DNA from 2 places in the Ensifer sp. ENS08 genome. Region 2 is predicted to be linked to the other one. Evidence: predicted binding sites of a transcription regulator. Region 2 holds the regulator's gene; the other holds the start of a gene.
The links. The regulator PhoB, encoded in region 2, activates phosphate uptake and scavenging genes when phosphate is short. The targets are predictions, from matches to a motif close to TGTCATNNANCTGTCAT.
Positions count from the first base shown of each region.

Region 1: the regulator PhoB is predicted to act here: its motif matches at 4,211-4,227, upstream of IB272_RS20315 (DUF1045 domain-containing protein).

Region 1 covers NZ_JACVBF010000009.1:151,967-158,628, forward strand. Annotated here, with positions in the region: gene hutH (histidine ammonia-lyase) at 1-156, opposite strand, end outside; gene hutI (imidazolonepropionase) at 153-1,397, opposite strand; gene phnN (phosphonate metabolism protein/1,5-bisphosphokinase (PRPP-forming) PhnN) at 1,698-2,282, opposite strand; gene IB272_RS20310 (alpha-D-ribose 1-methylphosphonate 5-triphosphate diphosphatase) at 2,279-3,418, opposite strand; gene IB272_RS20315 (DUF1045 domain-containing protein) at 3,420-4,127, opposite strand; gene phnE (phosphonate ABC transporter, permease protein PhnE) at 4,254-5,771, opposite strand; gene phnE (phosphonate ABC transporter, permease protein PhnE) at 5,781-6,662, opposite strand, start outside.
Region 2 covers NZ_JACVBF010000001.1:677,792-684,453, reverse strand. Annotated here, with positions in the region: gene pstA (phosphate ABC transporter permease PstA) at 1-272, shown strand, start outside; gene pstB (phosphate ABC transporter ATP-binding protein PstB) at 286-1,101, shown strand; gene phoU (phosphate signaling complex protein PhoU) at 1,152-1,865, shown strand; gene phoB (phosphate regulon transcriptional regulator PhoB) at 2,068-2,751, shown strand; gene IB272_RS03190 (GcrA family cell cycle regulator) at 2,819-3,340, opposite strand; gene IB272_RS03185 (aspartate aminotransferase family protein) at 3,762-4,961, shown strand; gene argF (ornithine carbamoyltransferase) at 5,066-5,983, shown strand; gene IB272_RS03175 (Hsp33 family molecular chaperone) at 6,285-6,662, shown strand, end outside.

The DNA of each region.
Region 1 (6,662 bases), on a different contig from region 2:
GACCGGCGCGTTACCGGCGACGATCTCGGCAATGCGGGCGGCAGCCTTGTTGATGCCGGCGTCAAAGGACGGATCGAGGCGGGCCGGCTCGCCGGTCCAGTAAATGGTTTCGAGATCGCGGAGGGGCACGGAGCCCGGGTGTAGAGTGATGGTCATTGACCGATCCTTTGCCCTCTAAAGATGCGTTCATGAAGCGGATTGAAGCCGATGCGGTAGACGAGCTCGGCCGGATCCTCGATGTTCCAGATTGCCAGATCGGCGGATTTTCCGACTTCGATCGTGCCGGTTTCGGCCAGTAGGCCAAGCGCGCGGGCGGCTTCGCGCGTCGCACCGGCAAGGCATTCGGCAACCGTCAGCCGGAAGAACGTCGCCGACATGTTCATGGTGAGAAGCAGCGAGGTCAGCGGCGAGGTGCCGGGATTGCAGTCGGTGGCGATCGCGATACGCGCGCCGGCATCACGCAAAGCCTGGACCGGCGGCAGGCGCTCTTCGCGCAGCGCATAGAAGGCGCCGGGCAAAAGCACGGCGACCGTACCTGATTTGGCCAGGGCCGCAGCCCCTTCGGCGTCGAGATATTCGAGGTGGTCGGCCGAAAGCGCGCCGTAGGAGGCCGCGAGCTTTGCGCCGCCAAGGTTGGAGAGCTGTTCTGCGTGCAGCTTGACCGGCAGGCCGAGTGCCTTGGCGCGGTCAAAGACGCGGGCGATCTCGGCAGTCGAAAACGCGATGCCCTCGCAGAAACCGTCGACCGCATCGACCAGGCCTTCGGCATGGGCGGCGTCGAGGCCGGGCAGCACGACATCGGTGACGTAGTCATCGTTGCGGCCCTTGTAGTCCACAGGCGTTGCGTGTGCGGCGAGATAGCTCGTCACAACGCGCACTGGCCGCAGCGTTTCGAGTTTGCGGGCGGCCCGCAGCATGTTGAGCTCGGCCGTGACGTTCAGTCCGTAGCCGGATTTGATTTCGACGGTCGAGACGCCTTCGGCAAGAAGCGTGTCGAGCCGCGGCAGGGCGCTTTCGACAAGCTGGTCGACGGTCATCGCATTGGTCGCCTTGACCGAGGAAACGATGCCGCCACCGGCGCGCGCAATCTCTTCATAGGTGGCGCCTTCGAGGCGCATCTGGAATTCGCGGGCGCGGTTGCCGCCATGAACGAGATGGGTGTGGCAGTCGATGAGAGCGGGCGTCACTACGCGGCCCTCGTAGTCCGTCGCTTCGAGGCTGCGTGCGAGGTCGGCAGGCAGTCCGTTCTCCGGCCCGGCATAGGCGATACGCCCATCGACGACCGCAACGGCCGCATTCTCGACGGGGCCAAGACCGTCAACGGTTTCGCCAAGCGTCAAGAGACGCACATTGCGCCAGATGCCGGATGTCTGCCTGCGGGTCGAGAGTTCTTTCATTAGGTCGCCTCCACTGAATATAATGTATATACATATTAATCCGCTCCACAAGGGGAAATTTATGGAGCCTGCGGAAAAGGAAAGGGTGATCGGCCGAGTGAAACAGAGCGGGGGCTTTGAGGAGATGGCCGTAGAACTCTGATTTCTCCAGAATTTCTCCCCCCGGGTTCGTCAACACGGCAGGCAAAAAGAAAAGGCCCCGAGCCCTGAGGTTCGGAACCTTTGTCTGTGTCCTTGGAATGGGGATCGCGACGCGTGCCCGCGACCCGGAACCCTGCCGGGCCGCGAAAACAGATCACGCTAAACCGGGTGATCCGCCTTAGTGCGCAGCCGTTCAACCACCTCGACGAAGCGATTTCCGGCAATGTCGAGGCGACCGCTGTTGTCGATCACGCTGACATCCGGGCCTGAGGTCACGTCAGGAGCCTGGCGGCTGAGGCGCCGCAAAACTTCCTCTTCACTTTCGCGGCCGCGTTCGGCAAGCCGCTTTGCAAGCACCGGCGTCTCGGCTGTAACAACGACGACGGCGATCTCGCCGAAGGCTTCGCGGAACGCCGGCAGGGCACCACGGCTGCCATTGACGATCGCCGTCATGCCGTCCCTGACATTCCTGAGCACGACGGCGGGGATGCCGTATTTCAGCCCATGCGCATCCCAGAAAACGGCGAAGGCGCCGTCCTTCTGCATCTCGACGAACTCGTCTTCCGAGACGCTTTCATGCACCTCACTGCCGGCATCCGACGGACGGGTGATGACGCGGCGGACGAAATGCACGTCATGACAATCCGCAAAATGCCGGGCGGCAAAGCCCATGACGCTGTCCTTGCCGGCGCCGCTTGGTCCAACGACGACGACAAGCGCGCCGCCCTGGTTGTTCGCGCTCATGCGACACGCCGTCCTTCGCGCCAGACGGAGCGCACGACCGGGATGCCTTCCTTGCGATGGACGCGAGCGATATCGGCGCGAAGGCCGACGCCGATGCGGCCGCGGTCATCGAGACCGACGGTACGCGCCGGCGTCGACGTCACCATGGCGATTGCCTTTGGCAGGTCGACGGCGTCGAGTTCGTCGGAGAGCACGAAGGGGGCGTGGATCAGACTGAAGGGCACATAGTCCGACGACAGCACGTCGAGCACGCCGCGCTCGGCGAGATCGCGGGCGGCGATGTTGCCGGAGTGCGACTTGCCGCGCACGATGTTCGGCGCGCCCATCAGAACGCTGAGGCCCGCGCGGTGCGACGCCTCGGCGGCCTCGAAGCTCGTCGGGAACTCCGCAAGCTTGATGCCGAAGCCGATCGATTCCTCGACGTGGTCGACGGTCGCGTCGTCATGGCTGGCGATCGTGATGCCGCGGGCCGCACAGGCCTCGGCGAGCGCGGTGCGGTGCGGACCGGCATACTTGGCCGACAACGCCTGCTGCCGCTCGACGAAGCGCGCGAATTCTTCGTCCGAGAAGCCGCGCTTGGCTTTGTAGTAGAGCGTGTACTGGTCCATCGTCTGGAACTGGCGCTGGCCCGGCGCATGGTCCATCAGCGAGACGAGCTTGACCTGCGGATCGTTCTGGAAGTCCTCGTAGTGATCGAGCACGTCGGACGTTGAAACTTCGCAGCGCAGGTGGATCAGGTGATCGGCGCGAAGGCGACCCTCTTCCTTGGCCTGGGCCAGCGCGTCGGCCATGCTGCGCATCTCGCCCTTCTGGAAGCCGCCATCCTCGTCGGAGCCGAGACGCAGGCAGTCGAAGACCGTGGTGATGCCGGAGGTGACCACCTGTGCGTCATGGGCCTGGATTGCCGCGATCTTCAGCCAGCGCACGCCCGGGCGCGGCGAGTAGTGGGCTTCGAGGTGGTCGGTGTGCAGCTCGATGAGGCCGGGGATCAGATAGTCGCCTTCAAAGTCCTCGCCGCTGGCAACCGTGCCCTCGGAAATGTCGGCAATCTTGCCGTCGCGGATCAGCACCGAACCGTCGAGGATACTATCCTCGAGGACGATGCGGGCGTTGGTCAAAACCTGTTCTTTGCTCATCTCATGCGATCTTTCGTTGGGTGTCGCTGCCGAGCGGCAGCAGGGAGCGGACAGTAAAGGGTGCGCCGCGCTCCGGTTCGACGAAGAGCGCGACTGACGTGACGTGAAGTGGCTTGCCGATATGCTCGGCAAAGGTGGTTTCGAGCGCGGTACGCATCACGCCGCTGGTTTCCGTGGGCACCGGGCCAGTCAAGGTCAGGTGGAACTGGAACTCTTCGAAAACATAGGGATAGCCCCATTCTTTGAGGTAGCGCCTCTGGCGCTCAGGCAGGCTGTTTGGCTTGCGGCGGGCAAAGTCGGCGTCCGACAGCGGCGCGCGGAACGGGTCGAAGCGGTGAACGGCGTCTTCGGCCAAATCCAGCAGGTCGACGCAAGGCGCGGACGGCACGAGTGCGAAGAACGGGCCCAACTGGTGCAGCACGATTTCGGGGATCTCGAACGGGTCGAGGTCGGCGGCAAAGCACTCGAAAATACTTAGGAGCTCGTCTTCGTCCCGGCCTTCGGCAAGCTCGAAGGGAGCCTTCAGCGTACCGTGGAAACCGTAGCGCCGCGGGTCAGCCGTCAATGTGCGTTGCGTCTCTTCGTCAATCCCGGCGATCGTCGGAAGCGTGAGGTCCTCACCGGTAAAGGCGTCGCGCCCCAGCCAACGGGACGCGACCTGCGACAGCCGGTCGTCCGCCGGCGGCGCGAAATAGATGGCATAACGCACGGTCTTCACTTTCTTGTAGCGACCGGTCCGCCGGGCGGCGGATCGATTGTTTGCGGGATGCGATGCGCAGCTAGCCGATTTCCATGACAACATCATGATGGCGGACACGCAAATGCTTGGCTGTCGTCAATGTGCCTTGCTGCCCATCAGGCGCGAACGGCACGCGTTCGAGATGCTGTCGAAAATAAAGACAACCAGCAAGATCAGAAGCACCATATAGGCGACATTTTCCCAATCGGAATTGGTACGCATCGCTTCCCAGAGTTTGAGGCCGATACCGCCGGCGCCGACGGCGCCGATGATCGTCGCCGAGCGAGTGTTCGATTCCCAGAAGTAGAGCGCCTGGCTGGCAAAAACCGGCAGCACCTGCGGAAGCACGCCGAAGCGCTGCACGGCAAGCGGCGTCGCTCCGACCGACTTCACGCCCTCGCGCTGCTTGTCATCGATGTTTTCCAGCGCCTCGGAATAGAGTTTGCCGAGCGTACCGGTGTCGGTGAAGAAGATCGCGGAGATGCCGGCAAGCGGTCCGGGGCCGAAGGCGCGGGTGAAGAACAGTGCCCAGATGAACATGTCCACCGACCGCAGGAAGTCGAAGAAGCGCTTGACCACCTGGTTGGTCAGGAAGCTCGGCGTGATGTTTCTGGCGGCAAGGAAGCAGAGCGGGAAGGCGATCAGCGACGCAAAGAGCGTGCCGACGAAAGCCATGACAACCGTCTGCAACAGCTTCGTCCAGACGTCCAGATGCTGCCATTCGGCGTTATAGAGGATGTTGTTCCAGGCGAGCGAAAGGTTCGAACGCGTCGGGTCGATCTGTTCGCCGGATGTGATGAGCGCGACGACCTCGCCATAGCTTTTGCCGAAGAAGGGCGAGTTGGTGTCGAACAGGAAGTTCGCCCAACCGAAGAAGCGGTTGCGGACGGAAACCTCGTCGCCTTCCACTTCAGCCCACCCGGTGGCGCCAAAGGCAAGCACGATCTTTTCGCCTGGCCGCTTCTGTGTCGCCCAGGCGGGCAGTTGGCCCTGCGGCCTCACCGTGTCGACGCCGTCTACGGTCATCACAAACGTGTCACCGCCATGGGTAGCCTTCACCAGGCCATCGGCGATCTCGATCCTGGTCGAGCGGTCGTAGGTTACGACGACGCGCGTCAGCACGTCTTCCGTCCGGGTTTCGATACGGTTCTGCGTTTCGGCAGCGGCTGTGCCACCGAGCGCGGAGCCGGGCGCCATGAAGCTGAACGACGAGCTTGCCTTCGGCTTGACCGCCTGCGCGGTGGAGGCCGGTATCTCGACCTGGCGCGTCACCGTCTGCCTGTCGAGCTCCACCCAATCCGGATTGGGATTGGGCCCGAGCGGCGAATTGCGCTGATAGTTGAGACGCATCGTACGGTCGGGGGCGACGTGGATTTCCGGGCGTACCTCATAGGAAACCCAGTCGGCGAGGTAGGTGCCAGCGATGCCCCAGTTGGCATTGCCGAGCACGTGGCCGATCGAGAAGAACCACCAGCTGAAGATGAGGTAGGCGACGACGCCGCCGGCGATGGCTGCGGTGCGCACGCGGCTGGAGGTCGAGGATTTGAGGAGGTCGGGATGGCGGCTCGCGATCGCGTCCATTTCCATCGGGTTCAATCGTGTGGTCGTGGTCATGGTACGCACCTACTGGGCAAGCTGGAAGGCCTGCTCGCCAACGAGGCGGCGGCGAAGCCAGGCGGAAAACTGGTCGACGGCAAAAATGGTCGCAAACAGCAGGAGGACGATTGCAAGGGTCTTGGCCTGGTGTCCCTGGCCGATCGAAAGGCGCAGCAATTCGCCGATGCCGCCGCCACCGACGGCGCCGATGATCGTCGAGGCGCGCACGTTGATCTCGAGGCGCAGCAGGAAATAGCTGGTGAAATTGGGCAGCACCTGCGGCACCATGCCAAACCAGACGCGCTCGATCCAGTTGCCGCCGGCAGCCCGCAGGCCCTCGTCCGGCTTCATGTCGGCGTTTTCGACCACTTCATAAAAGAGCTTGCCGAGCGCGCCGATCGTGTGGATCGAGACAGCGGCGATCGCCGGAATGGGGCCGAGCGAGAGGATCGCGAGGAAGAAGCCGGCGATCACCACCTCCGGAAAGGCCCGGAGAACTTCCATGATGCGGCGAACGATGCCGCGGATCCACGGATTGGGCATCAGGTTGCGCGCGGCAAGGAAGCAGAGCACGAAGCCGAAGGCCGTACCGATCACCGTCGAAAAGATCGCGATGTTCACGGTCTCCAGCATCTTGTGCACGTATTCGGGGATGTAGAAGCTTTCGGTCAGGTACAGCCGGCCCTCGGGGTAGTTGTACTTGAAGCTGCCATCGTCATAGGGCGAGGGCAGGTCGAACATGGCGCGGAAAATTTCTAGCCCGTCGCGCGGCGCGAGATCGCCGACGAAATCGAAGAAATGCGGCAAACGGTCGAAGAACTTGCCGGCATTGGAATCGTTGGCGAACCAGAGCGAGCCCGATAGCGCCAGGAGGAGAACGCCGAAGCCAAGCCAGGAATAGAGCCGGCG
Region 2 (6,662 bases):
TCCTGACCGGCACCATCATCGGTCTTGCCCACGCGCTTGGTGAAACCGCGCCGCTGCTCCTGATCGGCATGGTCGCCTTCGTCGTCGATTTTCCCGGTTCGCCGATGGAACCGTCGACGGCACTGCCGGTGCAGATCTACATGTGGGCCAACGAGGCGGAACGCGCCTTCGTCGAGCGCACCTCCGGCGCAATCATCATTCTTCTCATCTTCCTGGTCGTCATGAACCTTGGAGCCATTCTGTTGCGACGTCGCTTTGAGCGCCGCTGGTAGTGAGGTAATTACTATGAACATCATGTCAGAAGCAGCAGTCGAGAAGGCTCTGGATCAGAAAATGAACACCGTGCCCTACAAGATGATCGGCAAGGATGTGTCGGTCTATTACGGCGAGAAGCGTGCGCTTTTCGACGTCAACCTCAACATCCGCGAGAACACGGTCACGGCGCTGATCGGACCTTCGGGTTGCGGCAAGTCGACCTTCCTGCGCACGCTGAACCGCATGAACGACACGATCGAGAACTGCCGCGTCACCGGCAAGATCACGCTCGACGAGGACGACATCTACGACCCGACGATCGACGTCGTCGAGCTTCGCGCCCGCGTCGGCATGGTCTTCCAGAAGCCGAACCCGTTCCCGAAGTCGATCTACGACAACGTCGCCTACGGCCCGCGGATTCACGGACTTGCCCGCACCAAGGCCGACTTTGACGAGGTGGTCGAGACCAGCCTGCAGAAGGCCGGTCTGTGGAACGAGGTAAAGGATCGTCTGCAGGAGCCCGGCACCGGCCTTTCCGGTGGTCAGCAGCAGCGTCTCTGCATCGCGCGTGCCGTCGCCGTCAGCCCGGAAGTCATCCTCATGGACGAGCCGTGCTCGGCTCTCGATCCGATCGCGACCGCCAAGGTCGAAGAGCTCATCCACGAGCTGCGCACGAACTTCACGATCGTCATCGTGACCCACTCGATGCAGCAGGCCGCCCGCGTTTCGCAGCGCACCGCCATGTTCCACCTCGGCAATCTCGTCGAGGAGAACGACACCGACAAGATGTTCACCAATCCGGATGACCAGCGCACCCAGGATTACATCATGGGCCGCTTCGGCTGAGGCCGCATAAGGCTGCAACAGTAACTGCAAAGCGCCCGTAAGGATCGACGATCATGTCCATGCATATCATGTCCGCCTATGACGAAGAACTGAAGTACCTGACGCGCCGCATCTCGGAGATGGGCGGCCTCGCCGAACAGATGGTCGCCGAGTCCGTTCGCGCGCTGGTCAACTCCGACCTGGCTCTCGCACAGAAGGTGATCTCGGACGACACCGTCCTCGACGACGCCGAGCGCCAGATCGGTGAGAAGGCGATCGTCACGATCGCCAAGCGTCAGCCGGTCGCCGCCGACCTGCGTGAGATCATGGGGTCGATCCGCATCGCCTCCGATCTGGAGCGCGTCGGCGACCTCGGCAAGAACACCGCCAAGCGCGTGATCGCGGTCGCCGGCTCCGGCATTCCGCGCAAGCTCGCCCGTGGCCTCGAGCATCTGGCAGAGCTCGCTCTCGTCCAGCTCAAGGAAGTGCTCGACGTCTACGCCTCGCGCTCGCCGGAAAAGGCCAACAGCATCCGCGAGCGTGACGAGGAGATCGACGCGATCTACACCTCGCTGTTCCGCGAGCTCTTGACCTACATGATGGAAGATCCGCGCAACATCACGCCCTGCACGCATCTTCTGTTCTGCGCCAAGAACATCGAGCGCATCGGCGACCACGCGACCAATATCGCTGAGACGATCTATTACATGGCGACGGGTGCTCAGCCGGAAGGCGAGCGTCCGAAGGATGACACCACGTCGACGCTGGGCTCGGTCAACGACTGAGCGCCAAGCGCGCCGTAAGCATGCATGCCCCTTGAAATCTGATCCGGTCGCGGCTTCGGTCGCGGCCCCGAATTCCTGTATCTGAAGCATGCGGTTTTCGCCCCGCCTTTGAAAACGGCGGATGTGCTCCAGATTTAGAGTGTCTGAGCGCCGGCCGGGCCGATGAGCCCAAAGGCCGCCCGCGGTAAGGAGACGTTACCTGATGTTGCCAAAAATCGCCGTAGTCGAAGACGAAGAGGCGCTGAGCGTTCTGCTGCGTTACAATCTGGAAGCCGAGGGCTTCGACGTCGATACGATCCTGCGGGGCGACGAGGCGGAGATCCGGCTTCAGGAGCGGCTGCCCGACCTGCTTATCCTCGACTGGATGCTGCCCGGTGTTTCCGGCATTGAACTTTGCCGTCGGCTGCGCCAGCGTCCGGAGACCGAACGTCTGCCGATCATCATGCTGACGGCGCGCGGCGAGGAAAGCGAGCGCGTCCGGGGTCTGGCGACGGGTGCCGACGACTACGTGGTCAAGCCCTTCTCGACGCCGGAGCTGATGGCGCGCGTCAAGGCGATGCTGCGCCGGGCAAAGCCCGAGGTGCTCTCGACGCTGCTTCGCTGCGGCGACATCGAACTCGACCGCGAGACCCACCGCGTTCATCGCCGCAGCCGCGAAGTGCGCCTCGGCCCGACCGAGTTCCGTCTTCTGGAGTTCCTCATGTCCTCGCCGGGCCGCGTCTTCTCTCGCTCGCAGCTTCTGGATGGCGTCTGGGGGCATGACATCTATGTCGACGAGCGCACCGTCGACGTGCATGTCGGTCGTCTGCGCAAGGCTCTGAACTTCTCGAACATGCCCGACGTCATCCGCACCGTTCGCGGCGCCGGCTATTCGCTCGAAAGCTGAGCGGTCTGAAAGTCGCCAACAAAAAAAGGGGCCGATCGGCCCCTTTTTATTGATGCGGTCCGGCTTCTCAGCGGGCCCTGCGGCGCTCGCCCGACGGCTGGTAGGCCAGCCGCGCATGGAAGGTGCAGTAAGGCGAGGCTTCCGGGGAATCGTTGCCGCAGAAGTGAAACTCTTCCTTCAGCGGGTCGCCGATCGGCCACTTGCAGGTGCGCTCGGTGAGCTGGGTCAGCTCGAGGCGGCGCGACATCGGCACGACTACGTCGGTCCGGGTGCTGAAATCCTGCTCGGCAACGAGATCGACTTCGATTTCTTCCTTGAGAACGACAGCGCCGGCCGCGCGTGCAACCGGGCGGGTCGAAACGCGCGAAGCGTAGTTCGGTGCGCGCGGTGCCGAAGTCGGGCGCTTCGGACGGGCTGCCGTCGTGGTGCTGCCGCCGGCCTTGGCGCGACCTGGCAGGCTCAGGCGGTGAACCTTGCCGATGACAGCGTTACGGCTGACGCCGCCGAGCTGCGCCGCGATCTGGCTTGCGCTCAGGCCCTCGGACCAAAGCTTCTTCAGTTTCTCCACCCGCTCGTCAGTCCAGTTCATTTCTGCACTCTCCGTTCTCAGCGTTGGGGATGGCAGAATCCCTCACCGCACCCCGGTTAAACCCCGGGGTTGCAAACGCGATAACTCTTTTGGTGACTAGGTCCGCCGCATGCGTCTAGTAATTGAATGTTAACGTACTGACCGCTGGACTCTGTGGCAAGAGTCCCGGGAATCAGGCCGAATCGATTTCGTAGTTTTCCCCAACTTGCTCGGCCAGCGTTGCATTTTTGCAAGCCCTCCCGGACGATTTTTCTGCTGCCAGGAATCGACCCTTCATGTTGCGCTGCAAGGCTTGGTTTTGTTGACATTGCAGCGCGAAATGGGAATAGTGCCTGCGCCGCCGAAAGGCGGCATTTTTGATTTTTATCGGCCCGCGTGAGGCGCGGGATCGATGTCGATCTGGAGTGAAGGAGAGCCTCGCATGACTGCAACCACGCCGCTTTACGATACCTACATGCGTGCGCCGTTGCGTTTCGAGCGAGGAGAGGGCGCCTGGCTGATCGCTGAAGACGGCACGCGTTATCTCGATTTCGGTGCCGGCGTTGCCGTGAACTCGCTCGGCCACGCGCACCCGCACCTGGTCGAAGCGCTGAAGGCGCAGGCCGACAAGGTCTGGCACCTGTCCAACCTTTATGAAATTGCGGGCCAGGAAAGCCTCGGCCGCCGGCTGACGGCGGTGACCTTTGCCGACAAGGTCTTCTTCACCAATTCGGGCGCGGAAGCGCTGGAATGCGCCATCAAGACGGCACGGCGTTACCACTTCTCCAAGGGCCACCCGGAGAAGTTCCACGTCATCACCTTCGAAGGCGCCTTCCACGGCCGCACGATCGCGACGATCGCCGCCGGTGGTCAGCAGAAATACATCGAAGGTTTCGGGCCGAAGGCGCCGGGCTTCTACCAGGTTCCGTTCGGCGACATCGCCGCGGTCAAGAATGCGATTACCGAGGAAACCGCAGCGATCCTGATCGAGCCGATCCAGGGCGAGGGCGGCATCCGTCCGGCGACCAAGGAGTTCATGCAGGAACTGCGCGCGCTCTGCGACGAGTTCGGCCTGCTCTTGATCCTCGACGAGGTCCAGACCGGCGTCGGCCGTACCGGCAAGCTGTTTGCCTATGAATGGGCGGATATCCGTCCGGATATCATGGCGGTCGCCAAGGGTATCGGCGGTGGCTTCCCGTTCGGCGCCTGCCTCGCGACTGAGGAAGCCGCATCTGGTATGGTGGCGGGCACGCATGGCTCCACATATGGCGGCAACCCGCTGGCCATGGCCGTCGGCAACGCCGTGCTCGACGTCGTTCTGGCCGACGGATTCCTGACGCATGTGCGCGATGTCGCGCTGGTCTTCCGCCAGGGCCTTGCGTCGCTCAAGGACTGCTTCCCTGATGTCATCGAGGACATCCGCGGCGACGGTTTGATGCTGGGCATCAAGGTGAAGGGCCCTTCGGCCGATCTGCTGAAGGAAATCCGCGCCGAAAAGCTCCTGGCCGTGCCGGCGGGCGAAAATGTGCTGCGTCTGCTGCCGCCGCTGACCGTGACGGCGGAAGAGGCGCGCGAGGGGCTCGCACGTATCGAACGCGCCGCCGAGGCGGTTCGCAAGGCAAGCGGCAACGCCGCGGCCTGAAGGTAGCGACCCAGGGACGACTAAGGCGTTAGAATGACCTTCGTGCGGGCACGTCGATAGCGTGCCGCACCAGGGACCGATTTTTCAGACAGGAACCGAGTACGATGGCAGGCACCAGACATTTTCTCGATCTTTCGGCCATGACGGCCGCCGACCTTCGGACGATCATCGACGATGCGCGCGTCCGAAAGGCGGCGACCAAGGCCGGAACTGCCGAGAAGCCGCTCGCCGGCAAGATGCTGGCGATGATCTTCGAAAAGCCCTCCACCCGCACCCGCGTTTCCTTCGATGTCGGCATGCGCCAGCTCGGCGGCGAAACCCTGTTTCTGTCGGGCACCGAAATGCAGCTCGGCCGCGCCGAGACGATCGGCGACACGGCCAAGGTGCTCTCGCGTTACGTCGACGCCATCATGATCCGCACCACCGACCATCGCCGCCTTCTGGAGCTGGCCGAGCATGCGACGGTCCCGGTCATCAACGGCCTGACCGACGATACGCACCCCTGCCAGATCATGGCCGATATCCTGACCTTCGAGGAGCATCGCGGTCCGGTAAAGGGCAAGACGATTGCCTGGACCGGCGACGGCAACAACGTGCTGCATTCGCTGATCGAAGGTTCTGCCCGCTTCGGATACCGCATGAACATGGCCGTGCCGCTCGGTTCCGAGCCGCAGGACAAGTTCCTGAACTGGGCGCGCAACAATGGCGGCGAGGTCCTTTTGTGTCATGACGCCGAACAGGCCGTCGCCGACGCCAATTGCGTCGTGACCGACACCTGGATCTCGATGAACCAGGAACATCGCGCCCGCGGGCACAACGTCTTCCAGCCCTACCAGGTCAATGAAGCGCTGATGAAGCGTGCGGCCTCCGATGCGCTGTTCATGCACTGCCTGCCGGCGCACCGCGGCGAAGAGGTCACCGACGAGGTCATCGACGGCCCGCAGTCGGTGGTCTTCGACGAGGCGGAGAACCGGCTGCACGCACAGAAGTCGGTCATTGCCTGGTGCATGGGGCTCGTCTGAGCCGGCTGCCCGGTCGCGCGCGACGGCGGCGAAGAGGCTTCGGTGCGCTCCGCCGAGCGTGCGCCATATAGGGGCGTGTTCACCGCACTTGACATTGTCCACGTGCGACACGATTTAGGCGGCATACGGGCGCTCCTGAAAGTAGTGAGCGCGCAACCGTCGAGGTGGTGCGTTGCTATGGCGGCGGCACATACCTGGTGGACAATCCGTTTATCGCGGGATCAACTGAGACAGCGAGCACGTTGCGCGGGGATAGCAATATCTCTGGTGCAGCTTGGTGGCTGAAGGCAAGGAGCAAGACATGACTGACATGACGCCGGGGCTTGGTGAGTTCGACTTTGCCGGTGACGATCACGTCGTGCCTTTCCAGGTGGAAGGCCTCGACGTGCGCGGCCGCGCCGTGCAGCTCGGCCCCATGCTGGACGCAATCCTCGAGCGCCACAACTATCCGCTTCCGGTCGCGCGTCTGGTTGCTGAAACCGTTGTACTCACCGTGTTGCTCGGGACCTCGCTGAAGTTTGAAGGCAAGCTGATCGTCCAGACTCAGGGCGATGGCCCTGTCGATCTGGTGGTCGCTGATTTCTCGACGCCGGATCGCGTGCGCGCCTATGCCCGCTACGATCAGGAAGCGCTTGCCGCTGCCGAAAAGGACGGCCGGACCCTTTCGCACGAGCTGCTC